One region of the Pseudodonghicola sp. genome, then DNA from elsewhere that is predicted to be linked to it. Evidence: riboswitches for the same ligand, from Rfam matches in the RefSeq annotation. Region 1 holds a riboswitch; each other region holds the start of a gene.
What was found. Region 1 has a riboswitch for cobalamin ahead of ACN0V4_RS12830 (DUF1636 family protein). Riboswitches for the same ligand answer to the same signal wherever they lie in the genome.
Positions count from the first base shown of each region.

Region 2: another riboswitch for cobalamin. It lies ahead of ACN0V4_RS18630 (TonB-dependent receptor plug domain-containing protein); the one in region 1 lies ahead of ACN0V4_RS12830 (DUF1636 family protein).
Region 3: another riboswitch for cobalamin. It lies ahead of nrdH (glutaredoxin-like protein NrdH); the one in region 1 lies ahead of ACN0V4_RS12830 (DUF1636 family protein).

Region 1 covers NZ_JBLWVT010000006.1:138,843-149,445, forward strand. The annotation lists gene ACN0V4_RS12790 (UDP-2,3-diacylglucosamine diphosphatase) at 1-563, shown strand, start outside; gene ACN0V4_RS12795 (ceramide glucosyltransferase) at 560-1,666, shown strand; gene ACN0V4_RS12800 (DedA family protein) at 1,663-2,238, shown strand; gene ACN0V4_RS12805 (glycosyltransferase family 2 protein) at 2,235-2,915, shown strand; gene ACN0V4_RS12810 (paraquat-inducible protein A) at 3,084-3,734, shown strand; gene ACN0V4_RS12815 (paraquat-inducible protein A) at 3,701-4,324, shown strand; gene ACN0V4_RS12820 (intermembrane transport protein PqiB) at 4,326-6,503, shown strand; gene ACN0V4_RS12825 (PqiC family protein) at 6,507-7,067, shown strand; cobalamin riboswitch at 7,225-7,459, shown strand; gene ACN0V4_RS12830 (DUF1636 family protein) at 7,555-7,917, shown strand; gene cobW (cobalamin biosynthesis protein CobW) at 7,924-8,958, shown strand; gene cobN (cobaltochelatase subunit CobN) at 9,120-10,603, shown strand, end outside.
Region 2 covers NZ_JBLWVT010000010.1:104,015-114,617, reverse strand. The annotation lists gene ACN0V4_RS18650 (adenosylcobinamide amidohydrolase) at 1-441, opposite strand, end outside; gene ACN0V4_RS18645 (ABC transporter ATP-binding protein) at 438-1,199, opposite strand; gene ACN0V4_RS18640 (FecCD family ABC transporter permease) at 1,196-2,176, opposite strand; gene ACN0V4_RS18635 (ABC transporter substrate-binding protein) at 2,173-3,039, opposite strand; gene ACN0V4_RS18630 (TonB-dependent receptor plug domain-containing protein) at 3,014-4,855, opposite strand; cobalamin riboswitch at 4,996-5,211, opposite strand; gene ACN0V4_RS18625 (DUF2312 domain-containing protein) at 5,349-5,618, shown strand; gene ACN0V4_RS18620 (LysR family transcriptional regulator) at 5,691-6,599, opposite strand; gene modC (molybdenum ABC transporter ATP-binding protein) at 7,493-8,581, opposite strand; gene modB (molybdate ABC transporter permease subunit) at 8,578-9,276, opposite strand; gene modA (molybdate ABC transporter substrate-binding protein) at 9,280-10,071, opposite strand; gene ACN0V4_RS18600 (winged helix-turn-helix domain-containing protein) at 10,149-10,541, opposite strand; gene ACN0V4_RS18595 (hypothetical protein) at 10,566-10,603, opposite strand, start outside.
Region 3 covers NZ_JBLWVT010000003.1:317,868-328,470, forward strand. The annotation lists gene metH (methionine synthase) at 1-1,454, opposite strand, end outside; gene ACN0V4_RS07290 (glucan biosynthesis protein) at 2,092-3,672, opposite strand; partial or broken gene ACN0V4_RS07295 (flavin reductase family protein) at 3,855-4,414, shown strand; gene ACN0V4_RS07300 (phosphoribosyl-ATP diphosphatase) at 4,534-4,935, opposite strand; gene nrdF (class 1b ribonucleoside-diphosphate reductase subunit beta) at 4,935-5,912, opposite strand; gene nrdE (class 1b ribonucleoside-diphosphate reductase subunit alpha) at 5,991-8,144, opposite strand; gene nrdI (class Ib ribonucleoside-diphosphate reductase assembly flavoprotein NrdI) at 8,141-8,557, opposite strand; gene nrdH (glutaredoxin-like protein NrdH) at 8,566-8,787, opposite strand; cobalamin riboswitch at 8,908-9,099, opposite strand; gene ACN0V4_RS07325 (hypothetical protein) at 9,200-9,736, opposite strand; gene rnk (nucleoside diphosphate kinase regulator) at 10,369-10,603, shown strand, end outside.

The sequences.
Region 1 (10,603 bases):
GCGTGATCTATGTCCCCGGCAATCACGATGCCTTCTTCCGCCATCATTGCGGCACCGGGCTGTTCGGCTTCGAGATTCGGCACGAGGCGGTGCATCACACCGCCGACGGCCGCCGCCTGCTGATCACCCATGGCGATTGCTGCGATATCTTCTCGGGCCGGCTGGCGATGCTGTCGCGCGCCGGCAGCCTGGCCGAAACCGGCGTGCGCCGCCTGGGCCGGACGATCAACGCGCTGCGGCACCGGCTGGGCCATGACGGCTGGGACGGGCTCGAGGCGGTGCTGGCCCGGATCAACCGGCTGATCCGGGCGCGCGACCGGTTCGAGGAACGTCTCTACCGGATGGCCAGCGAGCGCGGTTTCGACGGCATCGTCTGCGGCCATTTCCACAAGCCGGCGCTGCACAGCGATTATGGCGCGCTCTATGCCAATTGCGGCGATTGGGTGGATCACGCCACGGCGGTGATCGAGGATCACGACGGCAGCCTGCGCCTGGTCCATTGGCCCGAGGGTGTCGTCCCAGTTGCCGGGCAACAGCATGGATTGCATCCGGAACCCGCATGACAACGGCCCTGATCGGTTTTGCCGCAGCGCTGTTGGCGCTGCATCTGCTGACGACAGCGCTGGTGATCTGGCGGCTGTCGCGGCCGCTGCCGCGCGCCACGGTGCAACAGATGCCCCGCGTGAGCCTGCTGCGCCCGGTCTGCGGCCTGGACTATGGGCTGGAGCAAACCCTCGCCTCGGGCTTCGCGCAGGACGCGCCCGGCTATGAGGTGATCCATTGCGTCGACGATCCGACCGACCCCGCAATCGCCGTGCTGCAAGGGTTGATGGAGCGGCACCCCGAGGTGCCGGCGCGGCTGCTGACCGGGCGCGACAGCATCAGCGGCAACCCCAAGCTGAACAATCTGGTCAAGGGCTGGCGGGCGGCGCAGGGCGACTGGGTGGTGATGGCCGACAGCAACCTGCTGCTGCCGCCGGACTATCTGCGCCAGATCATGGCGCTGCGCCGGCCCGGCACCGGCATGATCTCCTCCCCCGCCTTCGGTTGCGACGCGCAAGGCTTCTGGGCATGGGTCGAGGCCGGTTTCCTCAATGGCTATCAGGCGCGCTGGCAACTGGCGGCCGACAGCCTGGGGCTGGGCTTTGCCCAGGGCAAGACCCTGGCCTTTCCGCGCGACTGGCTGGATGCCCAGGGCGGGCTTGCCGCGCTGGCCTGCGAACTGGCCGAGGATGTCGCCTCGACCCGGCTGGTGCGGGCGGCCGGGCTGCGGGTGCGCGTCACCGCACGCCCCTTCGGCCAGCCGCTGGGACGGCGCGCCGCCGCCCCGGTCTGGCAGCGCCAGGCCCGCTGGGCGCATTTGCGCCGCGACGGCTTTCCCGCGCTTTATCTGCTCGAGCCGCTGACCGGGCCGCTGTTGCCAGCGCTGGCGCTGCTCTGGGCGGCCCCCGCCTGGCTGCCGGCCTTCCTGGTGATCTGGTACGGTGCCGAATGGCTGCTGGCGCGGCACGCCGGCTGGCCCGCCGGCGGCGGCGATCTGGTGGCCTGGGGGCTGCGCGACCTGATGCTGCTGCCGCTCTGGCTGGCGGGCTGGCGCAAGCGGGCGCCGGTCTGGCGCGGCAATGCGGTAACCTCCTCGGCCCCGATCCCGGATCGCGCATCATGATCGACCTGACGACCCTGCAGCAGGTGATCGAAGCACATGGGCTGGCCCTGCTGTTCCCGCTTGCGGTTCTCGAAGGCCCCATCGTCACCGTCATCGCCGCCTGGTTGGCGCGCCTGGGGTTCATGAACATCGTCGCCGTCTATGTGGTCTGCGTCATCTCGGATCTGGTGGGCGATGCGATCTATTACGCATTGGGCCGGCATGGTCTGCCGCTGCGTTGGCAACAGCGGCTGGGGCTGACACCGCAGCGGCGCCGTGCTCTCAAGACCCAGTTCCGCGCCCGCGGGGCGCGCATCCTGGTGATCGGCAAGCTGACCCATTCGGCGGGAATGGCGGTGCTGCTGGCGGCCGGCGCCTCGCGGATGCCCTTCGGGCGTTTCCTGCTGTGGAATTTCCTGGCCACCCTGCCCAAGACCCTGCTTTTCCTGCTGATCGGCTATGTCTTCGGCGGTGCCTCGAACCGTGTCGACGGCTGGATCGGCGATGTCTCCCTGCTGCTTCTGGCGCTGATCGTCGCCGGGGCGGCGATCTGGCTGATCCGCCGTCACCTGGCCGGGAAGGACACCGAGTGAACACGATCACCTGCATCATCCCCGCCTATAACGAGGGGCCGCGGATCGCCGCGGTGGCGCGGGTCGCCGCCGCCCATCCGCTGCTGAGCGAGGTGATCGTCGTCGATGACGGGTCGCACGACGACACCGCCGAGATCGCCGCCGGGGTCGCGGGGGTGCGGCTGCTGCGCCAGCCCCGCAACGGAGGCAAGACGGCGGCGCTCGCCCGGGGCCTGGCCGAGGCGACGGGCGCGCATGTGCTGCTGCTCGATGCCGATCTGACGGGGTTGACCGAGGCGCATATCGGCGCGCTGATCGCCCCGGTCAGCCAGGGGCGCAGCGCGATCTCGATCAGCCTGCGCGGCAATGCGCCCGGACTTTGGCGGCGCATCGGCCTGGATTACATCTCGGGCGAGCGGGTGCTGCCACGATCGCTGCTGCTGCCGCATCTGACCCATCTGCCGACGCTGCCGGCCTTCGGGTTCGAGGTGTTTCTGAACGGGCTGCTGATCGACGCCGGCCTGCCGATCGCGGTGGTGCCCTGGCCGGATGTCGCAAGCCCGATGAAGCACAGCAAATATGGGCTGTGGCGCGGTCTGCGGGCCGATGCCGGGATGATCACCGACATGCTGCGCACCCACGGCCCGCTGACCCTGCTGCGCCAGATCGCCACCATGCGCCGGCTGCGGATCGACTAGCACCTGGACCAAAGCCGTCGCTGCGCCTCCTCCCCGAAGCGAGACGCGGCCGGTTCCCGCCCGCAAAGCCGCCGCTTGCCCACCAAGCCGGGCCTGTCCGCGGGAAAAGGATCCGACAAGGGCCGCACATGGCTTTTATCGCTGGCGCGCGTGCTCTAGTCTGGCCGCATGATCGCTGTGCCGCACCCTTCCGTTGCCTCATCCGATATCGATGGGCTCATCGCCTGCCCAAGTTGCGACGCGCTGCTGACGGATCCCACCGTCACGGTGGGCGAAACCGCCCGCTGCCCGCGGTGCCATTCGGTGATCGAGGCGCCGCGGGCGCTGGCGATGACGCGGATCATCATGCTGGCCCTCTCGGCCTTGATCCTGATGGTCGCCGCGATCTTCTTTCCGTTTCTTGAGCTTGAGGCCGCCGGCATGATCCGCCGTTCCTCGCTCCTCGACACGGTGATGGCCTATTCCGGCGGGCTGACCGAACCGCTGACCATCGCCATGGCGGCGCTGATCGTGATCCTGCCCTCGCTCCGCTTTCTCGGGCTGATCTATGTCCTGGCGCCGATGGCCTTCGGCTGGCGCCCCGCCCGCCATGCGGCCCCGGTGTTCCGCTTTGTCGAGCTGCTGCGCCCCTGGGCGATGGCCGAGGTCTTTGTGGTGGGCGTCGCGGTAGCGCTGGTCAAAGTCGGTGGGCTGGCGCATATCTCCCTGGGCCCGGCCTTCTGGGCCTTTGTCGCGCTCGTCATCGTGACGGTCCTGAAAGACAACTTCATGAGCAGAGTGACGGTTTGGAAAACCCTGGACGCCCGCCGCAGATCCTGACCGCCCATCAGGCGGGGCTGATCGGCTGCACCCAATGCGGCAAGGTCCATGTGCCCGGCACCGCCCGGTGCAGCCGCTGCGGCGCCCCCTTGGCGCCGCGCAGCCTGGCCAGCCTGCAGCGCGTCTGGGCCTGGCTGTTCGCCGGGCTGGTGGTCTATGTGCCGGCGAATCTCTATCCCATGCTGCGCACCACCCAGTTGGGGCGGGAGTATGACAATACCATTTTCGGCGGGGTGATCGAACTGATGCACCATGGCGATGCGGGGATCGCGCTGATCGTCTTCACCGCCTCGATCATCATCCCGGTGTCGAAATTCATCGCCATTTCCTATCTGGCGCTCAGCGTATCGCGCCATGTGCGCCTGCCGGCGCACCGACGGCACCTGCTTTACGAGGTGGTCGAATTCATTGGCCGCTGGTCGATGATCGACGTTTTCGTGGTGGCGATCCTGTCGTCCCTCGTGCAACTCGACTTCGCTGCGACAATCCGCCCGGGGATCGCCGCCGCCAGTTTCGCGCTTTCTGTCGCCTTCACCATGCTGTCGGCATTGAGCTTTGATCCCCGCTTGATCTGGGATGATACCGAATGACATGGCAGGATGGACACAGCATGCCGACCGCCCCACGATGGAGAGCCGCAAGATGACCGAGCCGACGCCCGAAACCTCGGCCCCCACGCCCTCTGCCCCCCTCATCGAAGGGCCGAAACCATCGTTCTGGCGTAATCTCTCGCTCGTCTGGCTGGTGCCGCTGGCCGCGCTCGCCGTGACCCTGTTCATCGCCTGGCAAAGCTGGGCGGAACGCGGCACGCTGATCGAAATCTGGTTCGAGAACGCCGCCGGCGTCACCGCCAACGACACCCAGATCCGCTATCGCGACGTCAATATCGGCGTGGTCGAGAAGGTCACCTTCTCGGATGATCTGACCTCGGTCATCGTCAATGCCCGGATCGACCGGGCGGTGGCGGCCAAGCTGCCCCATAACGCCCAATTCTGGGTGGTCCGCCCCGAGGTCTCGACCAGCGGCATTTCCGGCCTCTCGACCGTGCTCTCCGGTGTCTATATCCAGGCCGCCTTTGAACCGGTCGCTGACGGAAGCGACCCCATCTTCATGGGGTTGGAGCAGCCGCCATTGATTCAGCCCGGCATGAAGGGCACCAGGGTGACGTTGAGCGCACGGGATGCCGGCCAGTTGACCGCTGGCGCACCGATCTATTTCCGCGGCATCGAGGTCGGCAATATCGAGGCGCCCCGGCTTCTCGAGACCGGCAATGGCGTCGAGGTGAATGCCTTCATCGCCGCCCCGCATGACAAATTGCTGACCTCGGCCACGCGGTTCTGGCTGACTTCGGGCTTTTCGGTCAACTTCGGGCCCGGGGGGATCAACCTCTCGGTCGGCTCGGTGGCGGGGATCCTGCGCGGTGGGCTGACCTTCGACACCGTCTATTCGGGCGGCCAGCCGATCGAGGCCGGCCATGTGTTCGATCTCTATGCCAGCGAGGACGCCGCGCGCTCCTCCGCCTTCAGCAAGCCGCTGGAGAACCCGGTGGAGCTGACCGTAGAATTCGACCAATCGGTCGCCGGGCTCGGGGTCGATTCCGAGGTCATCTACAAGGGGCTGGTGATCGGCAAGGTCTCGGCCCTCGGGGCCTTCGTCGAAGAGCGCAACGGCGAAAGGGACGTGATCCTGCGCGCCACGCTCTCCATCGACCCGGGCCGGCTCGGTCTCGATCCCAATACCTCGGAAGCCGATATCATGGCCTTCTTCGCCGACGAGGTCGACAACGGGCTGCGCGCGCGGCTGATGTCGAAAAGCATCTTCTCACGCTCGCTCTCGGTCGAGCTGGTGGAACTGCCCGACGCGGCGCCGGCGCATCTCGATACCTCGACCTCGGCGCCGCCGCGAATCCCCTCGGTTCCCGCCGACATTCCGGATGCGGGGGCCACGGTCCAGGGGGTGATGAACCGGGTCGACTCGCTGCCGATCGAAGAGCTGATGCAGCAGGCCATCGCGACGCTCTCCTCGATCGAAAGCCTTGCCGGCGACGAAAAGCTGCGCGCCGCCCCGGATGCCTTTGTCAAGCTGATGGACGATGCCCGCGGCCTGGTGGGCAGCGCGGACGCCCAGGCGCTGCCCGGCGAGTTGCGCAGCACCGTCGAAGAACTGCGCGGCGTCGCCGAAAACCTGCGCACCGCGGAGGCCGTGGGCAAGCTGGTCACCGCGCTGGATTCCGCCGCCGAGGCCGCCACCACGGTGACCGATGTCGCCAATTACTTCGATCAGAAGATCGCCGGGGTGCCTCAGCTGGTCGACGGGCTCAACCAGCTGACCACCAAGGCCAATTCGCTTGATGTCGAGACTTTCGTGACCGCCGCCACCGCCTTCCTCGACAGCACCCGGGCGCTGATCGACCAGGACAGCACCCGCGCCCTGCCCGCCAGCCTGTCGGCCGCGCTGGACCAGGCCCAGGCGGCGCTGGCCGAGCTGCGCGCCGGCGGCGCGGTCGAGAACGTCAATGCCACGCTCTCCTCTGCCCGCGACGCCACCGCCGCGGTGCAGCAGGCGGTCGCCGACCTGCCCGACCTCGCCCAGCGGATCGACCAACTGGTAAGCCAGGCGCAAGACGTGCTGGCCGGCTACGGCCAGAACTCGCGCTTCAGCCGCGAAACCCTCGACGCGCTGCGCGAACTGCGGACGACGGCGCAGGCCCTGACCAACCTGGCCCGCTCGATCGAGCGGTCCCCCAATTCCCTTCTGTTCGGACGGTGACCCATGACACGCCTTGCCCCCCTGCTCCTGCTTGCCCTGGCCGCCTGTGGCGATACCGCGCCGCGTTACCTGATCCCGGCGGCGGCCGAAGCTCCCGCCCCGCGGCTGGCGCTGCGGGTCGCCTCGGTCGAGATCCGGCAGGTCTCGCTGCCGGCCTATGCCTCGAATGACCAGATGCTGCGGGAAGAGGCGAGCGGCGCGTTGAAACCGGTGAAAAGCGCGCTCTGGGCCGATACGCCCAATCGGGCGATCACCCAGCAACTCGCCGATTACATCGCCACGACCAGCAACGCCGAGGTCGCGGCAGAACCCTGGCCGCTATCCACCGCGGCGCAGGCGCAGATCGGTGTGCGGGTCTCGGAACTCGCCGCGCGGCTCGATGGGCAATTGCATCTGACCGGGCAATTCGCGATCTCCTCCTATGACAGGATCGTCCGCGAACGCATCGTCCCCTTTGCGATCGCCGTGCCGCTGAGTTCGGACGCGCCGGCAGAGATCGCCAAAGCGACCGGCACCGCCATCGACCTGCTCGGGCGGCAGATCGCCGAAAGCCTGCGCCGCTGAGCGCCATGACCGTCAGACCGCAAGGCTGATCACCGACCGGGGCGATGCCGCGCCGGTCCATCCACTATGGCGACGGCTTCGGGCCTCGCCTCCGTCACGACCACAGAAGGCGATGCACCGCCTCTGCCTGCGTCGCTTGACAATCCCCTGCCCTTGGCATCACTTGGCGCCTGCTGGTTCCTGTCGATGACAGGCCAAGAGGGAATGCGATACGCCCGCCGCCCGCAAGGGTCAGGGCCGAAGCGCAGCCGCCCCCGCGACCGTGACCGGAGAGGTCGCCCGACCACTGGCCAACTGGCTGGGAAGGTGGGCAGACCGCCGGAGATGCAGCGCCCTGCGCCGCGCTCCGACATCCGCAAGCCGGGAGACCTGCCAGCGCATGTATGCAACGGGCGAACGGGGTGTTTCGCGACCGGCTTTGGGCTGTCCCATTGGCGGATACCCGTGCTGGCCTCTCCCCCTCCTCGCCCCCTGACAGGAGGGGATCATGGCCGGGGTCACGATCACAGTCTGCACCACCTGCCGCCGCGGCCAGCCCGCCGAGGCAGAAGCTCCGCGCCCGGGCACCCGGATGCTCACCGCACTTGCAGCGGCAGAGCTTCCCGACGGCGTGACGCTGCGCCCGGTCGAATGCCTCTCGGCCTGTTCGCGCGGCTGCGCCCTGGCGCTGAGCGGCGGGTCCGATCGCTGGACCTATATCTATGGCGATCTCGATCCCGACCTCCATCTGCCCGAGCTCCTCGACGGCATCGCCGCCTATGCCGCGACTGCGGATGGCATCGTGCCCTGGCGCGACCGTCCGGTGATCTTTCGCAAACAATCCATCGCCCGCCTACCGCCGCAGGAGTAACCGCGCATGTCCGATCTGACCAAAACCCCCGTCACCGTCATCACCGGTTTTCTCGGCGCCGGAAAAACCACGTTGATCCGTCACCTGATGGCCAACCCGCAGGGCAAGCGCCTGGCCGTGCTGGTCAACGAATTCGGCACCGCCGGCGTCGATGGCGATATCCTGCAATCCTGCGCCGATGAGAATTGCCCGGCCGAGAATATCGTCGAGCTTGCCAATGGCTGCATCTGCTGCACCGTCGCCGACGATTTCATCCCGACGATCGAAGCGTTGATGGCGCTGCCGCAAAAACCCGATCACATCCTGATCGAAACCTCCGGCCTCGCCCTGCCGAAACCGCTGCTGAAGGCCTTCGACTGGCCGGCGATCCGCTCGCGCATCACCGTCGACGGGGTGATCGCGCTCGCCGATGCCGAAGCCGTCGCCGCCGGCCGTTTCGCCCCCGATCTGGCGGCGGTCGAGGCGCAGCGCGCCGCCGATGACAGTCTGGACCACGAAACGCCGCTGTCCGAGGTCTTCGAGGATCAGATCGCCTGCGCCGATATCGTGCTCCTCTCCAAGGCCGATCTGGCGGGAGAGGCCGGGCTTGCCGCCGCCCGCGCGGTGATCGAGGCCGAGGCGCCCCGCAAGCTGCCGGTGCTGCCGATGACCGAAGGGGTGATCGACCCGCGCGTCATCCTCGGCCTCGGGGCAGCGGCCGAGGATGACCTCGACGCCCGCCCCTCGCATCACGACGGCGCCGACGATCACGAACATGACGATTTCGACAGTATCGTCGTCGATCTGGGCGAGATCGCCGATGTCGCGGCGCTGGAGGCGGCGATCCTCAGGCTGGCCCGCGACCAGCATGTGCTGCGGGTCAAGGGCCATGTCGCCGTGGAGGGCAAGCCGATGCGGCTACTGGTCCAGGCGGTGGGGGAACGTCTGCGCACCCAATACGACCGTCCCTGGGGCGACGCGCCGCGCCGGTCGCATCTGGTGGTGATCGCGGAACACCATGACATCGACGAACCGGCGATCCGCGCGGTGCTGGGGATCTGAGACAGGATGATCAAGCACCAACTATTTCAACCGAACACCGCAGGATCGCGCCCGACACCGAGGGGGGGCGTAATCGTGCCCGCCCTAGGGGGCGGGGTCGGGCGCGATCCGGATCGCAAGCGATCCGGTGGTCTATGCATGACTGCACGCGGAGCCCACTGATGCACGTCGTCTTCCGCGAAAGTCACGGGTTGGAGGAAACCGACACCCCCCGGGATCTGGGCCAGAACCCGGCCGATCTGGTGGTGCTGTCGTTTTCCGACAGCGATCTCGGCGCTTTCGCGGCGGGCTGGAAACGCGCGGCGGGCGGTCTGCCCTCGCTGCGCCTTGCCAATCTGGCGGCGCTGCGCCATCCGCTCTCGGTCGATACCTATGCCGACCAGACGCTGCGCGGTGCCAAGGGCGTGCTGGTGCGGCTGATCGGCGGCGAAAGCTATTGGTCCTATGGGCTGGCGGTGCTGCAGGATATCGCCCGCCGCCAGGGCATCGCGCTGGCGATCCTTGCCGCCGACGGCCGGCCCGACCCGCGGCTTGACGCGCTCTCCACCCTGCCCACCAGCACCTTGCGCCGCTTGCAGACGCTCTGCGACGCCGGTGGCGCGGTGGCGGCCCAGGCGGCATTGGCGCAGCTTGCCCTCTCTGCGGGTCTCTACGCCGGCCCCGTCGCCGGCGCCAAGGTGGTGCCCGAGGCTGGCTTCTATCGCCCCGGCTTGGGCGTGGTTGCCGCGCCTGAGCCGGATGAACGGCCCCTCGTGCTCGTCACCTTCTACCGATCCTATCTCACTTCCGCCGATACCGATCCGATCGACGCGCTGATCGCGGCGCTTGAGGCGCGCGGGTTCACCGCCATCGGCGCCTTCGCCCCCAGCCTGAAGGAGCCCGGCGCCGCCACCTGGCTGCGGTCCGAGATCACCCGCCTCAAACCCACCGTCCTCGTCAACGCCACCGCCTTTTCCGCCAAGGGCGGCGACGGCACGCCCTCACCACTCGACGCCGGCGCCTGCCCGGTGTTTCAGGTCGCGCTCTCGACCGCCGAGCGCCGCCAATGGGCCGAGGCCGACCGCGGCCTTTCCCCCGCCGATCTGGCGATGCATGTGGTGCTGCCCGAGATCGACGGGCGGCTCTTCGCCGGGGTGATCAGCTTCAAATCCGCCGGCGCCCGCGATCCCGATCTGCAATTCGCCCGGCTGACCCACCGGCCCGATCCCGACCGCATCGCCGCCGTAGCCGATCGCGTGGCGGGCTGGCACCGGCTGGCGACGCTGCGGCCCGCCGTCAAGCGGCTGGCCGTGATCCTCTCCACCTATCCGGGCAAGGCGCATCAACTGGCCCATGCGGTGGGGCTGGATGCACTGGCCTCGTGCAACGCGATCCTCTCGGGACTGCGGGAGGCTGGCCACGACACCGCCCCCCTGCCGAACCTCGGGCCAAGCCTGATGACCGAGAGGCTGAGCTGGCCGCTTGACGCCTACCGCAAGGCGCTCACCACCCTGCCGCAGCCGCTGCAGGACGATCTGACCGCCGCCTGGGGCGCGGCGGAGGAGGACCCGGGCCTGCGTGACGGCGCCTTCCATTTCGCCGCGATCCGCGCCGGGAATGCCCTGATCGCGCTGCAACCAGAGCGGGGCGCGGTTCAGGCCCGCGC
Region 2 (10,603 bases), on a different contig from region 1:
GGTGCGGGCCTGGGTGACCATCGACAGGGTTTCCAGCAGCGCCGCCTCGGTCAGCCCCAGATCAAGATGCAGCGCCACGTTGATCGTGCCCCAGTCATGGCCGCTGCGGTCCAGCCGGTGGCCGATCCGTTCGGCATTGCTGAGCCCGACGGTGGCGACGCAGAAGGCGCGGATGCCCTCGACCTCCGCCTCCGCGACCTCATAGGCGTCGAGCGTGCGGGAGGTCAGCATCGCCACGGCATCGGCATCTCCGCGGGCGGCCAGTTCGGCGCGATACCACTCAAGCACGTCCAGATCCTGCGGCAGATCGGCGTTGCGCACCTCGCGCCAGAGGATTTTGCGGGCGGTGACGAAGCCGGGGTTGGTCAGCGACCAGCTCAGCACCCGCTGCGGGGTGCCGAGGTCAAGTTCCAGCCAGGGGTGATCGAGCGTCAGCCTCACCGCGTCACCCGCATCGGCTGGAACACCGGGCCATCGCTGGTTTCCTGATAAAACGCGGTGATGCCGAAGACCTCGGCCACCCGGGTGGGGGTCAGCACCTCGGCGGGCGGGCCGTCGGCGACCAATTGGCCACGGTTGAGCATGAGGAGCCGGCTGCAATGCCGCGCCGCCAGCCCCAGATCGTGCAGCGACACGATGACCGATCGGCCCTCGGCGGCGAGGCCGGCAAAGACCTCCATGGTGGCGATCTGATGCGCGGGGTCGAGCCCGGCGGTGGGTTCATCGGCGATCAGCAGCGGCGTCTCCTGCGCCAGGGCGCGGGCGATCAGAACCTGCGCCTGTTCGCCGCCAGAAAGCTGGGTGGCGGTGCGGGGGCGATAGCTCTCCAGCCCCATCCGGGCGATGGCATCCTCGACCGCCGCGTGGTCGGTGGGGCCAAGCCCGGCGCCGCGCGGCAGATGCGGGATGCGTCCCAGGGCGATCAGCCGCTCCACCGTCACCGGCCAGGCGATTTCGCGCGCCTGCGGCATCCAGGCGACGGCGCGGGCGCGGTCGCGGGCGGGCAGGGCGGCGAGGGAGCTTTCTCCCGTGGCGGGCAGCAGCCCCAGCGCGCCGCGCAAGAGCGTGGTCTTGCCGGCGCCGTTGGGGCCGATCAGCCCGATGCATTCGCCGGGGGCAACCGACAGGCTGACGTGATCGATCACGGGGCAGGCACCGCGCAGCACGCTCAGATCGCGCAGGGTCAGAAGCGGGCTCATGCCATCTCCTTCCGGGTGCGGAAGATCAGATGCAGGAACAAGGGCGCGCCAACCAGCGCCATCAGCACGCCAAGCTTCAGATCGCGGTCGGGCAGGATCAGCCGCACCGCGATATCGGCGGCCAGCACCATCGCCGCGCCGCCAAGCGCCGAGGCCCAGAGCAGCGCCGAGGGTCGCGCCCCCACCGCCCGGCGCAGCAGATGCGGCACCACCAGGCCGACGAAGCCGATGGCGCCGGCGACGGCGGTGGCGGCCCCCACGGCGGCGGCGGTGCCGAGGATCAGCCGCAGGCGCACCCCCCTGAGGCCGATCCCCATCGCCTCTGCCGCGTCCTCGCCCAGCGTCAGCGCGTCGAGCCCCCGGCCGATGCTGAACAGCAGCGCGGCGCCGATGGCGATGAAGGGGGCCGCCAGCCAGACATGGACAAAGGACCGGTCGGCCAGCGAGCCCATCATCCAGAACACGATATCGGCGGCGGCGAAGGGGTTGGGCGACAGGTTCAGCGTCAGCGAGGTCAGGGCGCCGGTCAGCGCCGAAATCGCGATCCCGGCCAGGATCAGCGTGATCGACGAGCCGCGCGGCCCGGCGAGGACCAGGATCAGCAGCACCGCCAGCGTGGCCATCGCCAGCGCCGCGAAGGGAAGCGCCAGCGGGAACAGCAGGTTCAGCCCGGTTTGCAGCGATAGCACGGCGCCAAGCGCCGCGGCGCCCGAGACGCCGATCAGCCCGGGTTCGGCCAGCGGATTGCGCAGATAGCCCTGCATCGCCGCCCCCGACAGCCCCAGCGCCGCGCCGATCAAGGCCGCGAGGATGGCGCGGGGCAGGCGGATTTCACGCATCACCACCGCCAGCGGCGTGCCATCGTCCCAGATCAGCGCACGCAGGCTCTGCCCGGCGGGCACCACCGCCACGCCGACCACCAGCGAGACCACGAAGAGCGCCGCGACCAGCAGGACCAGACCTGAGGCGAGCTTCATTCCCCGGCCTCCAGCGACAGCCGCAGATCGCGGATGTTGCGCAGCGCCGACAGCACCAGCGGCGTGCCGCAGATCCAGTCGCGGTCGGTCACCGTGCCGGCGACACGGGTGCCGGTCAGCGCATGCAGCGCCGGATGGTGCAGGACATCCTCGGCGCGCGACTGGCCGGGGTAATCCCGGCCCTCGATGACCACCTCGGGGTCCAGCAGGATCAGTTTTTCTAGGGCCAGCGTGCCGCCCTGGCTCAGCCCCGCCTCGACCGCGACATTGTCAAAGCCGCCGGCGCGCAGGATGTCGCCGGCGAGCGTCTGGTCGCCGACGGTATAGCTGTTGACGTAATAGAGCGCCGCGCGCGGTCGGTGGTCGGGTGCGGTGCTGAGCGCCGCCAGATCGGTTTCGAAACGCGCGATCATGTCGGCCGCCTTGTCTTCCTGTCCCAGTGCCTTGCCCATCTGTTCCAACCGTTTCGGCACATCGGCGAGCGAGCGCGCAGGCGCGAAAAGCTCGACCCGGATGCCGAGTTTTTCCAGCATGGAGACCGTTGCCGGAGAGGTAAAGGTGCCGCCCAGCACCAGATCGGGTCTCAGCAGATAGGCTTCCTCCGCCCCCGATCCGTTGGTGGGATAGGCCTTTGCAGCCTCGGCCATCGAAGAACTGGAGGGATCATGCGCCAGTCTGGAGACCGAGACCAGCTGCCCCGGGTCGGCCAGCATCAGCGCAAGCTGGTCGGTGCACAGGTTGATCGACACCACCCGGGCGGGGCGGGGATCGGCCCCGGCGGGGGCCGACAGGGCCGCCGCGCCGGTCAGCACCAGCGCGGCAAGCCAAGGTTTCAGATCAGAAGGACGCACGCAGCCCCACATAGACCGCCTGGCCTTGGGTGTTGAAGCCGGCCGCGGTCTGATACTCCTCATCGAACAGGTTCTCGACCCGCAGATAGGCCTCGGCCTGATCGGTGATCGCATAGGCCACGCCCAGGTTGACCACGGTGTAATCGCCCATCACCACGCCATATTCGGCGGGACGGTCGGCGACATAGCGCACATTCACCTGGCCGGACCAGCCGCCGCTCAGATCGGCGGTGAGGCCGACATTGACGTCGTTGCGCGGCACCCGCAGCAGCCGGGCGCCGGCGGCGTCCTCGGCATCGGTATAGGTATAGTTGGCATAGAGGCCGAGTTGGTCGTTGATCGCCCATTGCCCCGACAGCTCGATCCCCTGCGAGGTCGAGGTGCCCGGGATCGTCTGATACTGGCCGCCGATCCAGTTCCCCGCCGCATCATAGAGCGAGCGGAAGTCGATCAGATTGTCGATCTCGGTATAGAAGGCGGTCGCCTTGACCAGACGGCCGGCGCCGAAATCATGCTCGATGCCCAGTTCGTAACTGGTGCTTTCCTCGGGCTTCAGCGCCGGGTTGCCATAGAGCGTGTTGTTCAGCTCGTAGAGCGAGGGGGCGCGGAAGCCGGTGGCGGCGGTGGCGCGCAGGGTGGTGGCGCCGGTCAGCCGATAGGCTGCCGCCAGCCGTCCGGTGACATGATCGCCAAAGTCGGAGTGGTGATCGTAGCGGAGCGAGGCCGACAGATCGAGCGCGCTGGTCGCGGCATATTGCGCCTCGCCGAACAGGCCGGTGGTGCGGGTCTTGCCGGTGTCCGAACCGGAATCATAGCTCTGCTCCTCCCAATCGGTGCCGAAGGTCAGCCCCAGCATGTCCGACACCGAATAGCTGCCGGTGTAATCGAGACGCTTGCGCTTGCCGAGGAAGGGGGTGTCGAGCCCGTTCGAACTGCTGAGCCGGTCGTTTCGATAGTAGCTGGCCGAGAATTCGTGCTGCCAGGCGCCGAGGTCGAGCTGACCATAGGCGCGGGCGGCACGGGTTCGGGTGGTGGTGTATTCGTTATAGGGCGGGGTGCCGTCGCTGCCGTATTCGTCGAAATGGCCGCGGGCCTCGAGCGAATAGGCGGTCAGCCCCAGTTTCAGCGCCTCGGAGGCCATCACGTCGGCCGAGAAGGTGAGCTGGGTGCCCTGATAGCCGTCGGGCTCGGTGCCGCCGGCGCTGGACGAAAACCCGTCGGTGATGATCCGGTCGATGCCGATCGCCATGCCGCCACGGGTGCCGCTGTAACCATAGGTGGCCGAGCCGCGCCAGGTGTCGTTGCTGCCGCCCTCGACGCTCATGGTCGTCTTCTGGCCGGGCTCCTCGGGACGGGCGAGGGTGGTGATGCTGACAACGCCCGCCACCGCGCGCGAGCCGTAGAGCGCCGAGCTGGAGCCCTTGAGGATCTCGATCCGCTCGATGTTGTCGGTGGTCATGTCGCCCCAGTTATACTGGATCTGGGTCGAAGACGGATCCGTCACGTCGATGCCGTTGATCAGCACCTTGACGTAGCTGCCCCCAAGCCCGCGGATGCGCAGGGTGCTCGAGGACCCAAGCCCGCCGTTGCTGCTCAGGGTGATGCCGGGTTCGCGGGCGAGGTATTCGGCGATCGTGGTCTCGCCGGCGTTCTTCAGGTCTTCCTGGGTGATCACCTCGACGGTGGCGCCGGTGCGGTTCAACGGCGTCGCCGCGCCGGACTTGTTCGCCGTGACGGTGATCTCGTCCAGTTCAAAGGCCTCCTGCGCCAGCGCGGGCGATGCGGCGCAAACCGCAAGGGTGGATATGGTGGTAAGGAATGTCTTCATCTGTTCTGGTCCTCTGCGGGCCTTTCGTCCTGTCATTGACTGTTTGGAAAGGCACGGTCTGGCCGCGCTCCTCCGCAAACGGTGAGTCTGAGCATCACCCCTACGGTTCGAACGCCGCCCATTTGACGCGCCCCGCGCCAAATGAAGGTGATTGCCTTGGCAGGTCTCCTGACTTGCGGGTCAACGCGTGGACCGGACCTTCCCGAACCCGTTCGGGTTCAGTGGTATTTGCCGGCCCCGCTCTCCGCTTACAGTTGCGGGGGCAGTCACGGATTTGCCCCTGTCACGGGGGCGCACCGCAGTTCCCTTTTCACGGCGTCCCTGAAGGGCGCCGAACCAAAGCGATTTTCGGCATACGAGGTCGCGACTTTTCGCGCAAGGGCGATCGGGGCCGGTTTTGCGGCGCTGTGACATTCAATCCCGCCTTGCGGGCCCGGGGCGGGGCGGCTATCCCGGCAGGTGATCCCAAACAGACGATCGAGCGGAGCTTTCCATGGATCCTATTGACGACAGCACGGCCGAAGCCAACTACCGCGTCACCGCTGGCGAGTTGCGCCAGTTCATCGAGCGGTTCGAGCGCCTCGAGATGGAAAAGAAGGACATTGCCGACCAGCAGAAAGAGGTGATGGCCGAGGCCAAGGCGCGCGGTTACGACACCAAGGTGATGCGCAAGGTGATCTCGCTGCGCAAGCGCGACAAGGACGATATCGCCGAGGAAGAGGCGATTTTGGAAATGTACAAAGAAGCGCTCGGCATGAACTGAGCCGCAGGGCCGGGGCGGGACGCGACAGGCCGCGGCGCCCGCCCGGACCGGTTTCAGGCCCCGGGACCGGTTTCAGGCATCGGGTGCTGCGCCGGTGCTGGCGAGGATCTCCTCGATCACCCGTGGTGCGCCCGGGTGCGGCGCGCGCCCCATGAGCGTTGCGATCGCCCAGTCGGTCGATCCCTCAAGATCCGGGCCGACCCGTTGCAGCAGGCCCCGCCGCACCGCCGGTTCGACGCTGGAATGGGTGGTGATCAGCACCAGATCGCTTTGCTGCGCCAGATCACACAGCAGCATGACGTTGTCGCATGCCAGTTGCAGAAACGGCCGCTTGTCGCCGGCGGGCACGAATTGTTTCGCCAGCTCCTGCAGCAGCAGTTTCGGCATGTGGATCGAGCCGAGCCCATAGTCGAAGATCGCATGCAGCGACGGTGTGGGACCCGACAGCAGCGGATGACCTGGACGGCAATAGCAGGCGCCGCCATGGCGCATCAGCGGCGTGATCTGCAGGCCTGAGGGATCGGCGATCTCGCGCAGGTCGCAGACCATCAGCTCCAGCTCTTCCGCCTCAAGCAGTCGCAGCAGCCCGCTGGTCTGCAAAATCTCGACATCAAAGCTCAACCCCGGGGCCTGCCGATGGCAGGCGGCCAGAATCCGGCCGCCCAGACTGGCCGCGAAGGTGGGCACCAGGCCGATCCGGACATGGCCGGTATCGCCCGCCTTCAGGGCCAGGATCTGCCGATCCAGGTTGCCGGCCTCGAACAGGATGTTCTTGGCGCGGGGGTAGAGCTCGCGCCCTTCGGCGGTCAGCTTCACTGGGCGTTCGTCGCGCTGGAACAGCTTGAAGCCCAGCTGCGCCTCAAGGGTCTTGATCGAATTCGACAGCGCCGGCTGCGACAGGTTTGCGCGTGCGGCCGCGACACTGAAGTTGCGCGTTTCCGCCAGCAGGACGAAGTGATGCAAGGGTTTGAGATTAAACATGCCGGTATGTCCCACGAGAGGGGCATACTATTCAAGATATCTATCATTTTTATCCAATACTTTAATTTGACTGAATGAAGCACTTCAGCTTTGGTATGTGCTGCTGTGGCGGGACACCGGTAGGCCGAGAGGGGATGACGCCCCGCGTGCTTGGTCCCGCGCGACTGATCCGGGCGCACGTGCGCCAGGGGGCCAGGCTTACGCTTGCGCCCATATGTGTTGCGCTGTTTGGGGGAGCAGCCAGGGTTTGTTCGGTTTCCGAGTGCGGGCGGTATGGCTCATGACGGATCTTCCGTTGCTGGGGCCTGTGCTATGCGCAGGAACCCCGGCAGCGGAAGATTGCGTGACATCTGTGGGGGCAGATGGAAAGGCCGACAGCTTTGCGAGCCCCCTCAATGTCGGCAGGAGAGCGCATCCGCAGCCTGCCGGACATGCGCCCCCGGCCTGATTGCGGGGAGAATGACGAAACACGCCCCAATGCGATCGCCCCTCGTGCCTGTCTGGCATCGGTCTTCCCCAAGGCGACTGGCGGGAAACCCCGCGCGAGGTGCAGCCGCCGCAGATGCGCTTGTCGCCCTACGGCAGTGGGCGGAGGCCCGAGGTTGTCACCAGCACGCGGCGCGACATGGCGCAATTCCGAATGCTCCATACCCCGTCCCGGGCGTCCGGAAGTGTCCAGCGGCTTCGTCGATACCACCTTCCTCGGCGTCTCGCGGCACCGGGATTGCATCTGGGTCGATTGTGACATGTGCAAGGGCGGCATGATGGGGCCGCCGCCCTGTGTCTCGCCCGCCCGGGATCCGGTCCTCTTGTCGACGCGGGCCCACATGTCGTCGGTGCGCTGTCTGCGCCCGATCGCGGCCTCGGGTCTTTTCACGGGCCGTGGTTGTGCCTCAGCCGGCGCCGATATCGCTGCGGGCGATGGCGACGGATTTGATCACCGCATAGACCCTTTGCCCGGGGCTGAGGTGCAGCGCCTCGGCCGAGCGGCGGGTGATGCGGGACAGGAGCCGATCCTCACCCGACTGGATCTGAACGATCACCCCGGGGCCGTTGCCCTCGCGCAGGGTGACGATTTCGCCGCGCAGGATGTTCAACGCGGAAATGCCGTTGGGGGGCTCCAGCGCCAGCATCACATCCTGCGCCAGGATGCGCACCCGCGTCTGGCTGCCTGGCGCCACGTCAAGATGCGGCAGGAACAGCCGGCCGCCGGAGACAGATAGTTCGGTCAGCCCGTCGTCGTGATGATGCGCCACGGTCGCGGACAGCAGCGCGCCGGCCTCGCGCAGGCCGATCTGATGCACCAGCGCCGGATCGGACAGCACTTGTTCGGCCGGCCCGGCCCGCACCACTTGCCCGGCTTCGAGCAGCACGACCGAGGTTGCCAGCCGGGCGACCTCGGCCACCGAATGGCTGACATAGAGGATCGGCAGGCCGGCGCGGTCGCGCAGCCGTTCGAGATAGGGCAGGATCTCTTCCTTCCGCGCGGCGTCGAGCGCGGCGAGGGGTTCGTCCATCAACAGCATGCGCGGCCAGGACAGCAGCGCCCGGCCGATGGCGACGCGCTGCTTTTCCCCGCCCGAAAGCGCGCCGGGGCGGCGGTCGAGCATCTCGGCGAGGCCGAGAAGATCGGCGACCTCTTCCAGCCCGGGGCCGCTGCTGCCCCGGGGGGCAAATCGGCGGCCGTACATCAGGTTCTGCCGCACCGACATATGTGGGAACAGCCGCCCGTCCTGAAACACATAGCCCAGCCGCCGGCGGTGGACCGGCAGGTTCACCCGGGCCTTGGCATCGAACAGGGTCTCGCCCCCCAGCAGGATGCGCCCCTGCTGCGGTTTCAGCAGGCCGGAGACCGCGTTGATCACCGTGGTCTTGCCGGCGCCGGACCGACCGAAGAGCGCGGTCACCCCTTCGGGCGCCTCGAAGGCGACCCTCAGGTCGAAACCGGCGAGCGGATGGGTGATATCGACGCTCAGGCTCATGCGCCCGAGACCCGCTTGGCGGCGCGGCGCGCCAGCACTTCGGAAATCGCCAGCGCCCCCATGGCGACGATGACCGAGACGAGGACCAGCCGCATCGCCTGGACCTCGCCGCCCGGCACCTGCAGGAAGGTATAGATCGCCGAAGGCAGCGTCTGGGTCTGGCCGGGGATGTTGGAGACAAAGGTGATGGTGGCGCCGAATTCGCCCATCGCCTTGGCAAAGCCGAGGATGGCGCCGGCGATCACCCCGGGCAGGATCAGCGGCAGGGTGACGGTGAAGAACACCCAGAGCTTCGGCGCCCCGAGTGTCGCGGCGGCCTGTTCCAGCTTCGGATCGACCGCTTCCACCGCCAGCCGGATCGAGCGCACCATCAGCGGGAAGGCCATGATCGAGGCCGCCAGCGCGGCGCCGGTCCAGCGAAAGGCGAAGATCAACCCGAACCAGTCATAGAGAAGGCCGCCGACCGGCCCGCGCCGTCCGAAGCTGAGCAGCAGCAGATAGCCGGTGACGACGGGCGGCAGGATCAAGGGCAGGTGGATGACGCCGTTCAGCAGCTGCTTGCCCGGAAACTCCCAGCGCGCCAGCGCATAGGCGGCGAGGATACCGATCGGAAGGCTCAGCCCGATGGCCCAGAGCGAGACTTTCAGCGAAAGTGCGACCGCCTGCCATTCCGCCGGACCGAGCCAATCCGTCATCCGTTATTCGCCCGCGATGCCGAAGCCGTGGCGCTTGAAGATCTCGCGCGCGGTATCACCGGTCAGAAAGGCGAAGACGGCGCGGGTTTCGTCGCTGTCGCCCTCCTTCAGGATCGCGGCCGGATAGACGATCGCCGGGTGGCTGTCGGCGGGGAAGGTGTCGAGCACGCGAACCTCGGTATCGGCAGCGGCGTCGGTGGCATAGACGATGCCCATGGGCGCCTCGCCCGAGCCGACCAGCCGCAGCGCGGCGCGCACGTTGTCAGCCTGGGCGACCTTCGGTTCGACTGTGTCCCAAAGCCCGAGCGAGGTCAGCGCCGCCTTGCCGTAGATGCCGGCGGGCACCGCGTCGACCAGGGCCATCGCCAGCCGGCCGTCACCCAGCAGGGCGGCGAGATCGGTGTCGGGCCCGATCTTGACGCTCAGGTCGGCGGGTGCACCGGGGCCGGCGACCAGCACGATCGAGTTCAGCAGCAGGTCGACCCGGGTGCCGTCAGCCAGCAGCCCGTCCTTTTCCAGCGTGTCCATCCAGCCCGGGTTGGCCGAGATGAAGATCTGCGCCGGCGCCCCTTCCTGAATCTGGCGGGCGAGCTTGGAGCTGCCGGCGTAGGAGGGCAGGATTTCGTTCCCGGTCTCGGTCTTGTAATCTGCCGCGATCTCGTCCAGCGCGTTCTTCAGGCTGGCGGCGGCGAAGACGGTGGTGGTGCCCGCCTGCAGCGCAGAAACCGCGCCAAGGGCGGCGAAGGCGGCCGAGGCGACGGCGGTGCGCAAAGCGCGGGACAGGGGACGGGACATGCGGAAACCTCCGGTCAGATGGCGATATATCTGTTCGGGAATATCGCGAGCGGTCTCCGGGTTTGCAAGCGTTGTTTTCATCCGGACATATCGTCGGGGGACGGCGGATCGGCGCAGAGCGTCTGTAACGCGGCAAGCTCGGCCCGGCCGCCCTGGGCCGCGGCCCGCTCCAGCGCGCGGTATTGCTCCAGCACGGTGATCCCGGTTTCGGTGAGCTGCGCGCCGCCTCCCTTGGCGCCCCCCCGCACGCTCTGGACCAGAGGCGCGCGAAACATGGCGTTCATCTCTTCGACCAGGGACCAGGCGCGCTTGTAGCTCATCCCCATCTCGCGTCCGGCGGCCGAGATCGACCCGCTCCGCTGGATCAGTTCCAGCAGATCGGCCTTGCCGGGCCCCAGCATGCGTCCTGGGGCGAAAACCACCCGTAACCGCAGCTTCGGCAGATCATCGGTGTGGCTGTCGTCCGGCATGGGCGCCTCCGGTGCGGGCGGGGATCAGGGGGCGAGGAAGCGGAGGCCCGACAGGCTGGCGA
Region 3 (10,603 bases), on a different contig from region 1:
AGAAACGCCTCCTCCCCCTCCTTCATCGAGATGGAGTTGACGATGGACTTGCCCTGCACGCATTTCAGCCCGGCCTCGATCACCTCCCATTTCGAGCTGTCGATCATGATCGGCACGCGGGCGATATCGGGTTCGGCAGCGATCAGGTTGAGGAATTCGACCATCGCCTGTTTGCTGTCGATCAGCCCCTCGTCCATGTTGATGTCGATCACCTGGGCGCCGTTTTCGACCTGATCGCGCGCCACGTCGAGCGCTGCGGCATAATCGGCATTGGTGATCAGCTTGCGGAACCGGGCGGAGCCGGTGACATTGGTGCGCTCGCCGACGTTGACGAAGGGGATGTCCTTGGTCAGCGTGAAGGGCTCCAGCCCCGACAGGCGCATCAGCTTCGGCGGCTCGGGGATCTGGCGGGGGGCGAAATCCTTCACCGCCTGGGCGATGGCGCGGATATGGTCATAGGTCGAGCCGCAGCAGCCGCCGACGATATTGACCAGCCCGTCGCGGGCGAATCCCGCGACCTGGGCCGCCATATGGTCGGGCGTCTCGTCGTATTGGCCCATCTCGTTCGGCAGGCCGGCATTGGGATAGGCGCAGATCATCGTGTCGGCGACACCGGAAAGCTCGGCGATATGGGCACGCATCGCCTCGGCGCCAAGCGCACAGTTCAGCCCCACGGTCAGCGGCTGGGCATGGCGCACCGAATACCAGAAGGCGGTCGGCGTCTGGCCCGACAGGGTGCGGCCCGACAGATCGGTGATGGTGCCAGAGATCATCACCGGCAGGCGCAGCCCGCGGTCGGCAAAGACCTCTTCGCAGGCGAAGATCGCGGCCTTGGCGTTCAGCGTGTCGAAGATGGTCTCGATCAGCAGGATATCGGCGCCGCCGTCGATCAGGGCACGGGCCTGTTCGCCGTAAGCCGCGCGAAGCTGGTCGAAGGTGACCGCGCGATAGCCGGGGTTGTTCACATCCGGGCTGATCGAGGCGGTGCGGTTGGTCGGCCCCAGGGCGCCGGCGACAAAGCGTTTGCGCCCGTCGGTTGCCTCGGCCCGGTCCATCGCCTGGCGGGCCAGCTTGGCGCCCTGATAGTTCAGGTCATAGACCGCCCCTTCCATCGCATAATCGGCCTGGGCGATGGTGGTCGAGGAAAAGGTGTTGGTCTCGACGATATCGGCGCCGGCCATGGCGTATTGATAGTGGATCTCTTCGATCACATCGGGCCGGGTCAGGTTCAGCAGGTCGTTGTTGCCCTGCTGCGGCTTGTCGCTGGGGTGCGGCAGATGGCAACCGCAGGCGCCGCCGCCACAGCCCTGAAAATCATCCTCGGTCAAGCCGAGCTTCTGGATCTGCGTCCCCATCGCCCCGTCGAGGATCAGGATCCGGTCGCGCGCGGCGGCGCTGAGCTGATCGAAGACGGCGGACTTCACGGGGAGCTTGGAAGCGGTTGAGGAGGACATGAGTTTCCGATCTCGGTTTTCTCTCTGGGCCTGAAGTGCCCTATCTAATGCGCAGAAATTCGCAAATCCAGCTCACATTGATCAACCACATCATGAGGCGCGCTCATGTTCACATCAGGCTTGCAGGGGCGCCGCCGCAAAATCCCGAGTGAAAATATCGGATAAAAACACCTGATAAAATAACTCAACTATTTGATTTTCAAAAGTTTTCCTTGACCCTTGGGGCACCTCGACCTAAGTTGGGTATCAAGAAAGCTCGCCAGCCAGACGCCAGCCAGCCATTCGCATCCCCAGCCAGCCAGACATCTCCGATCCCCGCCGCCGCGGCGATGGTCGCATGATGTGATCGCCAGCTCAGCCAGCCTTTCGCCAGCCCTCCGGATGCCAGCTCATGCCCCGCAGGGGGTCAAGCGCGGGTCGCGCGCCAACAAGCCAGATCGCCAGTCGCCTCCAGCCCGAACGCCAGAGACCAGGCCGCAAGCCATCGCCCGCAAGCCGTCCAGCAGATCGCCAGACACACGGCCCGCCAGCCACAGCCAGCCGCCAGCGACACGCGCTCTCCCCGCCCGAGGGGAAACTGGAAAAGCCCCGAAGCTTGCGCTTCGGGGCTTTTCCGCGATCAGAGGGTCCGGAGGCCTCAGGCCTGGAACTGATAAAGCCAGGTCTCGGTCAGCGGCTCCCCGTCCAGCGCCAGATACATGCGCAGATCGGCCAGTTCGCCCGGCATCAGCTTCAGGTCGAAATTGCCGCGCCAGACGTTGCCGTTCGGCACCGGTTCGGCAAAGAGGCGGCTGACCTCGCCCCGCGAGGCCGAAACCACCACCTCGGGGAAGACGCCATAGGGCAGCTTGGTCAACACCGAGGGGCGATCAAATTCCACCGCGAAGTGATAGACGTCCGCCGGCCGCGGATGCCCCGGCTGGCCGCCCCGGCCAATCCGGGTGGCAACGGTCTGGGCGATATTGGTGGCCGGGAAAGGCTCGTTGCTCTGCCAATAGAGCCGATAGTGCATATCATAGCTGTTGCCCTTCTCCGCCGGCCCCTCCGGCACCCAGAAGGCGCCGATATTGTCGTGGATTTCGTCGTCGGTCGGGATCTCCAGCAGTTGCACCGCCCCCCTGCCCAAGGGCTTGATCGGCTCGACCCAGAGGCTGGGGCGGCGGTCATAGAACACCCCATCCAGGTAATGATCGAAGTTGCGGTCGCGCTGCAACAGGCCGAAGCCGCGCGGGCTTTCGTCACCGAAGGCCGAGACGCTGGTGTAATCGGGGTTATTCAGCGGCCGCCAGATCCGCTCGCCCGAGCCGGCCCACATCGCCAAGCCGTCGGAATCATGCACCTCGGGCCGCCAGTCCTGCATCCGGCCCTTGCCGTATTCGCCATACCAGAACATCGAGGTCAGCGGGATCAGCCCCAGACGCGACACCGATTTGCGCAGGAAGACCCGGGCCTCGATCTCCATGATCACGCCCTTGCTGCGGTCTAGCCCGCGGGTGATGCGGAACCGGTAAGCCCCCGTCACGCTGGGCCCGTCGAGCAGCGCACAGATGGTGACGGGGGTGTCGGGTGTCGAACCGGGCTGCTGTTCGATATAGAATTCGCGGAAATCCGGGAATTCCTCGGGCAGGCCGGCGACGGCGGCGTCGATCAGGATGCCGCGGGCCGACAGCCCATATTGCCCGTCCGCCCCGATCGCGCGGAAATAGGAGGCGCCCTGAAAGGCGACCCAGTCCTGCCGGGTCCAATCGGGTTCGGTGTACCACTCCTGCAGCCGGAAACCCGCGAAGCCGGCGTTCGACGGCAATTCCCGCGCCGGGTTGTCGGCGGGCATGTTGAAGAAATCGGGGGTATAGAGGATCTCGGTCGCCCGACCGCTCTCCACCGCGAACATCTGCACCCGCTTGGTGGCGTATTTGCCCAAGGGGAAGAACTCCAGCGGATAGCCCTTTTCGGCGCCGGTATCCGGCTGGCCCGAGAACATCGCCCTCTGGGTCCGGAAGACCAGCTCGCCATGGCGGGCATAGTCGATCCGGTCCACCACCTCGGGCGCGGGTCTGAGCGGCGGCTCATAGGCCTGGCCTGCCATCTCCTGCGCTCGGGCGATCAGCGCCTCATAGCTGAAAGGCTGAGCCTCGGGCGCGGCCCATAGCCCTCCTGCGGGGAGAATCATCGCGCCAGAGAGTGCGGTCGCGCCGCGCAGAAAGGTTCGTCGTTTCATCATTGCGATCTGCTCTGAATTGGGTCTCGCCCCCTGCGGGGCACAGACATAGGATAATCGAGGTCGAAGACCATGGCCACGGCATCAAGAAGCGGCTTTTTGCCGGAGGCAAGAGGCAATCGGAGAAGCGCTGCCCGCCGCTGCGGTCCTGCCTCGTTCCCTCGGCCACCGGGGGGCGAAAGTCTCGAATGAGCCGCTCGATGTCGATGACCACCTGGATGTTCGACCTGGGCCGACCGATGTGGTCTTCGTCACCTGCGCCAGGCATCCCTCCGAGATCATCTTTCGCGAACGGCTGGAACATATGGCCAGCCGGGTGCTTGGGATCGACCTGAAGTTCGTGGTGGGAGGCACCGATCTCTATCCCCCCTGGACCGGCTATCAGGGCACGCTCAACCAGCTCCTGATGGTTCCGGATTATCTGGAACGCGAGGTGGTCTGCTGCGGCCCCGAGCCCTTCATGCAGGCGATGCGCGAGGCCGTGGCGGCGGAGGTGGCCTTCACCCTTTCCGGCGTCCAGCAGACCTGCGCCGAGACCGGCACCATCCTGGCGACAACGCGGGCGGCAGGGCGGAACATCCCCTCGGGCTGCACCTTCGGCGTCTGCGGCACCTGCAAGATCAAGAATCTCCCGGGCCAGGTGCACATTGTGCACAACGGCGGCATCACCAAGGAGGATATCGCGGCGGGCTATGTGCAGGCCTGCTGCTCGCATCCGATCGGCCGGGTGGAGCTGGAGGTCTCGGAGGCCACTTCCCTCCATCAGCCACACGTCCCGCCCGGCGGCAACGCCGGGCAGCGCCCGAACGGGGGGACGAAAGCTGCCCGGTGAAACCACCGATGAACTGATTGGCGGCCCCTCTATTTCTCCCCCGCCAGCACGGCGGCCAGATCGGGGCGGAAGAAGGCCGGGCCCTTCAGCACCTTGCCGTCCTCGCGCAGCACCGGGCGGCCGTCGGCGCCCAGTTTCGACATGTTGGACGCGTGCACCTCGGCCATGCCGGGGGCCTTCAACCCGTGCATGCCGAACTCCAGGAAGGTGCCATCCAGCACATATTGGATGTCACAGAGCGCATCGAGCACCTCGACCAGATCGCCGGCCTCGACCGCCTCGCGCAGCTCGGCCACCTCTTCCTCGAGGATGGCCAGCCGCATCTGCGCCCGGTCCGCCGGAATGCCGGGGGCATCCACCACCGGCACCGCGAATTTCTCATGCCATTCACGGACCAGCGACAGCGTATCCCGAGAGTTTTCGACCGCCATCAGAAATCCCAATCCTCATCCTCGGTCGCAACCGCCTTGCCGATCACATAGGACGAGCCCGAGCCCGAGAAGAAGTCGTGGTTCTCATCCGCGTTGGGGCTGAGCGCTGCCATGATCGCCGGGTTCACCTTGCAAAGCTCATCCGGGAAAAGGCTTTCGAATCCAAGGTTTTGCAGCGCCTTGTTGGCGTTGTAGTGCAGGAAGTTCTTCACATCCTCGGTCAACCCCAGCGGGTCATAGAGGCTTTCGGTATAGCGCGTCTCGATCTCGTAGAGATCGAAGATCAGCGCAAAGGCGAAATCCTTCAGCTCGGCCCGCTCGGCCTCGGACAACCGCTCCAGCCCGCGCTGGAACTTGTAGCCGATGTAATAGCCATGCACCGCCTCGTCGCGGATGATCAGGCGGATCAGGTCGGCGGTATTGGTCAGCCGCGCGCGGCTCGACCAATGCATCGGCAGGTAGAAGCCGGAATAGAACAGGAAGCTTTCCAGAAAGACACTGGCGATCTTCTTCTTCAAGGGATGCGAGGCGGCATCATATTCCTGCAGGATCAGCCGGGATTTCTGCTGCAGATGCGGGTTCTCCTCCGACCAGCGGAAGGCCTCGTCGACCTCGACCGTCGAACAGAGCGTCGAGAAGATCGAGGAATAGGAGCGCGCGTGCACCGCCTCCATGAAGGCGACATTGGTCAGCACCGCCTCTTCGTGCGGGGTGATCGCATCGGGCATCAGCGAAGGCGCGCCGACGGTGTTCTGGATGGTGTCGAGCAGCGTCAGCCCGGTGAAGACGCGGATGGTCAGCCGCTGCTCCTCTTCGGTCAGCTGCGACCAGGACTGGATGTCGTTCGACAGCGGCACCTTTTCCGGCAGCCAGAAGTTGACGGTCAGGCGGTTCCAGATTTCCAGATCCTTGTCGTCCTGCAGCCGGTTCCAGTTGATGGCGCGGGGGACAGGACGGGCGGTGGTGAGGTCTTTCATGACAGCATTCCTCTGGCAGAGGTCATTCGGAACAAGGGGTGGCGCCCGGAACGCACTTCGCGCCCCGGACCATATGGATCACAACGAACAGGACACGCAGCCCTGCACCTCGGTCCCTTCCAGGGCCATCTGGCGCAGGCGGATGTAGTAGATCGTCTTGATCCCCTTCTTCCAGGCGTAGATCTGGGCGCGGTTGATATCCCGCGTCGTCGCCGTGTCCTTGAAGAACAGCGTCAGCGACAGCCCCTGATCGACATGCTGGGTCGCCGCCGCATAGGTGTCGATGATCTTCTCGGCGCCAATCTCATAGGCGTCCTTGTAGTACTCGAGATTGTCGTTGGTCATATAGGCCGCCGGGTAATAGACGCGGCCGATCTTGCCTTCCTTGCGGATCTCGATCTTGGAGGTGATCGGGTGGATCGAGGAGGTCGAGTTGTTGATATAGCTGATCGAGCCGGTCGGCGGCACCGCCTGCAGGTTGCGATTGTAAAGCCCGTCCGCGATCACCGCGTCGCGCAGCGCCGCCCAATCCTCGCGGCTAGGCACATGCACGTCGAATTTCTCGAACAGCGCCTTGACCGTCTCGGTCTCGGGCAGCCAGTCGCGGTCAACGTATTTGTCGAAGAAGGAGCCATCGGCATAGGTCGAGCGTTCGAACCCGGCAAAGCTGCGCCCGCGCTCGCGCGCCAGCGCGTTCGAGGCGCGCAGGCAGTGATAGAGCACGGTGCAGAAGTAGATATTGGTGAAATCGACGCCCTCGGCACTGCCGTAGTGGACCCGCTCGCGCGCCAGGAAGCCGTGCAGGTTCATCTGGCCCAGGCCGATGGCATGGCTTTCGTCATTGCCGCGCCGGATCGAGGGCACCGCGTCGATCGCCGACATCTCGGAGACCGCGTTCAGCGCCCGGATCGCGGCCTCGACCGTCGCGCCCAGATCGCCGCCATCCATCGCCTTGGCGATATTGAGCGAGCCGAGGTTGCAGGAGATATCGGTGCCGAGGTGCTTGTAGCTCAGATCCTCGTTGAACTCCGAGGCCTCGTTGACCTGCAGGATCTCGGAACAGAGGTTCGACATGTTGATGCGACCGGCGACCGGATTGGCGCGGTTCACCGTGTCCTCGAACATGATATAGGGATAGCCGCTTTCGAACTGGATCTCGGCGATGGTCTGGAAGAAGGCGCGCGCGTTGATCTTCTTCTTGCGGATGCGCGGGTTGTCGACCATCTCGTGATACTTCTCGGTCACCGAGATTTCCGAGAAGGCGCGACCATAGACCTTTTCCACGTCGTGCGGCGAAAAGAGGTACATGTCCTCGTTCTTCTTCGCCAGTTCGAAGGTGATGTCGGGCACCACCACACCAAGGCTCAGCGTCTTGATGCGGATCTTCTCATCCGCGTTCTCGCGTTTGGTATCGAGGAAGCGCAGGATATCCGGATGGTGGGCGTTCAGATAGACCGCCCCCGCCCCCTGACGGGCACCGAGCTGATTGGCATAGCTGAAGGAATCCTCAAGCAGCTTCATCACCGGGATGACACCGGAGGATTGGTTTTCGATGCCTTTGATCGGCGCGCCATATTCGCGGATGTTGGTCAGCAGCAGCGCCACCCCACCGCCGCGTTTCGACAGTTGCAGCGCCGAGTTGATGCCGCGACCGATGCTTTCCATGTTGTCTTCCAGCCGCAGCAGGAAGCAGGAAATCAGCTCGCCCCGCTGCGCCTTGCCGGCATTCAGGAAGGTCGGCGTGGCGGGTTGGAAGCGGCCGGCGATGATTTCCTGCATCAGGGACATGGCCTGCGCCTCATCCCCTTGAGCAAGCGTCAGGGCGACCATGACGACCCGATCCTCGAACCGTTCGAGGTATCGTTTGCCGTCGAAGGTCTTCAGCGTATAGCTGGTGTAATATTTGAAGGCGCCCAGGAAGGTCGGAAAGCGGAACTTGGCGGCATAGACCGCATCCCAGATCTGGCGGCGGAACTCGGTCGAGTATTGCTCCAGCACATGGGCCTCGTAATAGCCCTCCTCGACCAGATAGCGCAGCTTCTCTTCCAGCGAATGGAAGAAGACGGTATTCTGGTTCACATGCTGCAGGAAATACTGCCGCGCCGCCATGCGATCGGCATCGAAGCGGATGTTCCCCTGATCGTCATAGAGGTTCAGCATCGCGTTCAGCGCGTGGTAATCCAGACCCTGCCATTCGGCCGGGACCGCCTTGGCGGGGGCGGCGTCGCTCACATCGCGGTCAAGCACTGCGTTTTCCAAAACCTGTCCAATCCCTCAATGACGCGGGCGACATCCGTGTCTGTCCCCGCGAGTTCGAAACGATAAAGCACCGGCACACCACATTTCCGCGCCACCACATCGCCGGCGGAGGCGAAGAGTGTTCCGAAATTGCGATTGCCCGAGGCGATGACACCACGCAGGTGGCGGCGGGTGTCCGGATCATTCAGGAACCGGATCACCTGTTTATGGACCGCGCCCCGCCCTTGGCCATCGGCATAGGTGGGCGTGATCAGCACGAAGGGGGAACGGGGGGCGGGCATCGGCGCCTCGGTCTCGATCGGGATCCGCGTCGCCGTCAGACCCAGCCGGTCGACGAAGCGCCGCGTGTTCCCCGATCGTGAGGAGTAATAGACCAGGCCCCCCATCGGCCGGCTCAGGCCAGAGCGGCGATCTTGTCGGGGCGGAAGCCGGCCCAATGGTCGTCACCCGCCATCACCACCGGCGCCTGGCGATAGCCCAGCTCGGTCACCCGGGCCATTGCCTCGGCGTCCTCGGTCAGATCGACCAGATCGAATTCGATCCCCTTGGCGGCCAGCGCCCGGGTGGTGGCGGTGCATTGCACACAGGCGGGTTTGGAATAGACGGTGATGGTCATGGCAGTGTCCCCTTGCCGATCCTTTGGTTCCGGTCGTTCAGCGCCGGCCAGCAGGGGAAGAGACGCCAAGGGATGCCCCCGAAGGACATCCCATAACACGTCCCGGACCCACCGCCCGGCTTGGTCTCGTCTCGTCCTGGCAGGTCTCCTGACTCATGGCTTATACGTCCGGCCCTCCTTCCCAGCGCGCAAGACGCCAGTGGATATGCGACCAAACCTCACCATTCACAGTTGCGGGGGCAGTGCCGGATTTGCGCCGGCTTCCCTCTTCACCCGCTTTGAATCGCGGGCACCAAGACAACATCATATAGACGCGTATTGGCAGAGGCTGTCAATATCTTGTTTGCGCAAGAGAGGTACCCACTAGAGCCGGTAGGCGAAGGTAAGCCTCATCCCTGAGCGGCACCGACACTCAGGCCGGCAGAATACCACCCTGCCCCGGCACCGCAACCGGCAAGCGGACCGCGACCTGCCCCCGCGGCGCGGCGCGCAGGTCGGTCAACGTCACCTCGGTCAGGCTGCCGTCTGACAGCAGCAGAGGCGCCGTTTCCCCCAGGTGCATGCCGATCAGCGTCGCCCCCAGAAGCGACCGCAGCGGCACCACCCCGGGCTCCTCCCGCAGGCGCACGCGGTAACTCAACCGGGCCAGGATAGGGGGCTGATCGCCGCCCAGCCGATAGCCAAGCACGACCCCGCCGGTGGCGATCCGATCCGTCAGCGTCTCTGGCCCCAGCCGGCGGGCATAGGCGAGCTTTTGTCGCAACAGCTCACCGATCAGCGCGACAACCCCGCTTGGCTGCGCCTGACAGTGTTGCAGCTCACGCTGCATCATCTCGATATCCTGCGGCGATAGCCAAGCCCGCTGCGCCGCCCCGTGCAGCCGCCCCATGACCTCGACACTCAAATCCTCAGGGCCGATCGGCCCCCGATGCTCGAACATATCCTTCATGAGACCCCACAATGCCTTCTGGCGTTGAAATCCTGACTCTAACTATATCTTTGCGCGCCGAAGGAGACCGGCGCCATGATGCGCCCCTGTCTCGGTGCCGGCGGCATATCGAAACCCTATCTCAAAGATACTTAAGAAGTATTCATGCAGTCCTGAATAGGCCCTTCCTTAAAATGGCGTCAATCCGATGACGCCAATGGCATGATACCGTGTCTTTGGGGCCACCAAAATTCCTGTGCGCCGCCCCAGATTGACTTTCGTGATCAGCGTTCCTAGCTTCCAGGCCATGTCGAGACACCCGCATAAGGGCAGGTTCATCCTGTTTTCCGGTTCGCTCCTGAACCGCAGGCTTCCCCGGGCGGTCTGAGCGCACGCGCTATTCCCTCCGTTCGGGGCCCTCTTCCTTCGTCTGGTCCGGCATCAAAGCGGGTCGTCACACCGCAGGGGCAACTCCCCCCTGAGGTTCGACACCTCCCTGTTCATGCGACCTCGCATTAGACCTGCAGCGGCCTGAGTCCGCCCATGATCCGCTCACCCTGACGCTTCGGCTGGCCCGGCCAGCCGCCTGCCCGGCGCGGCCCCACCGTGCCGACATCTCCTTCATCTTCCTCTTCCATCGAAAGGAAACCATCATGCCGGTTTTCACCCCGGAGCCCCTGAAACACGCCACCACGACGCCACCGGCCGTCCGCCCCGCGCGACTGGTCATCGCCGAGGACCAGCTCGAAACGCTCGAGGCGCTGACGACCGGCTTTGCCCGGCGCAACCCGGCGCTGGCCGATCTGCTACTGTCCAGCCTCAGCCGCGCCCGCATCGTAACGCCCGAGCGGCTGCCCGCCGACGTGATCGGGCTGGGCCGCCCGCTGC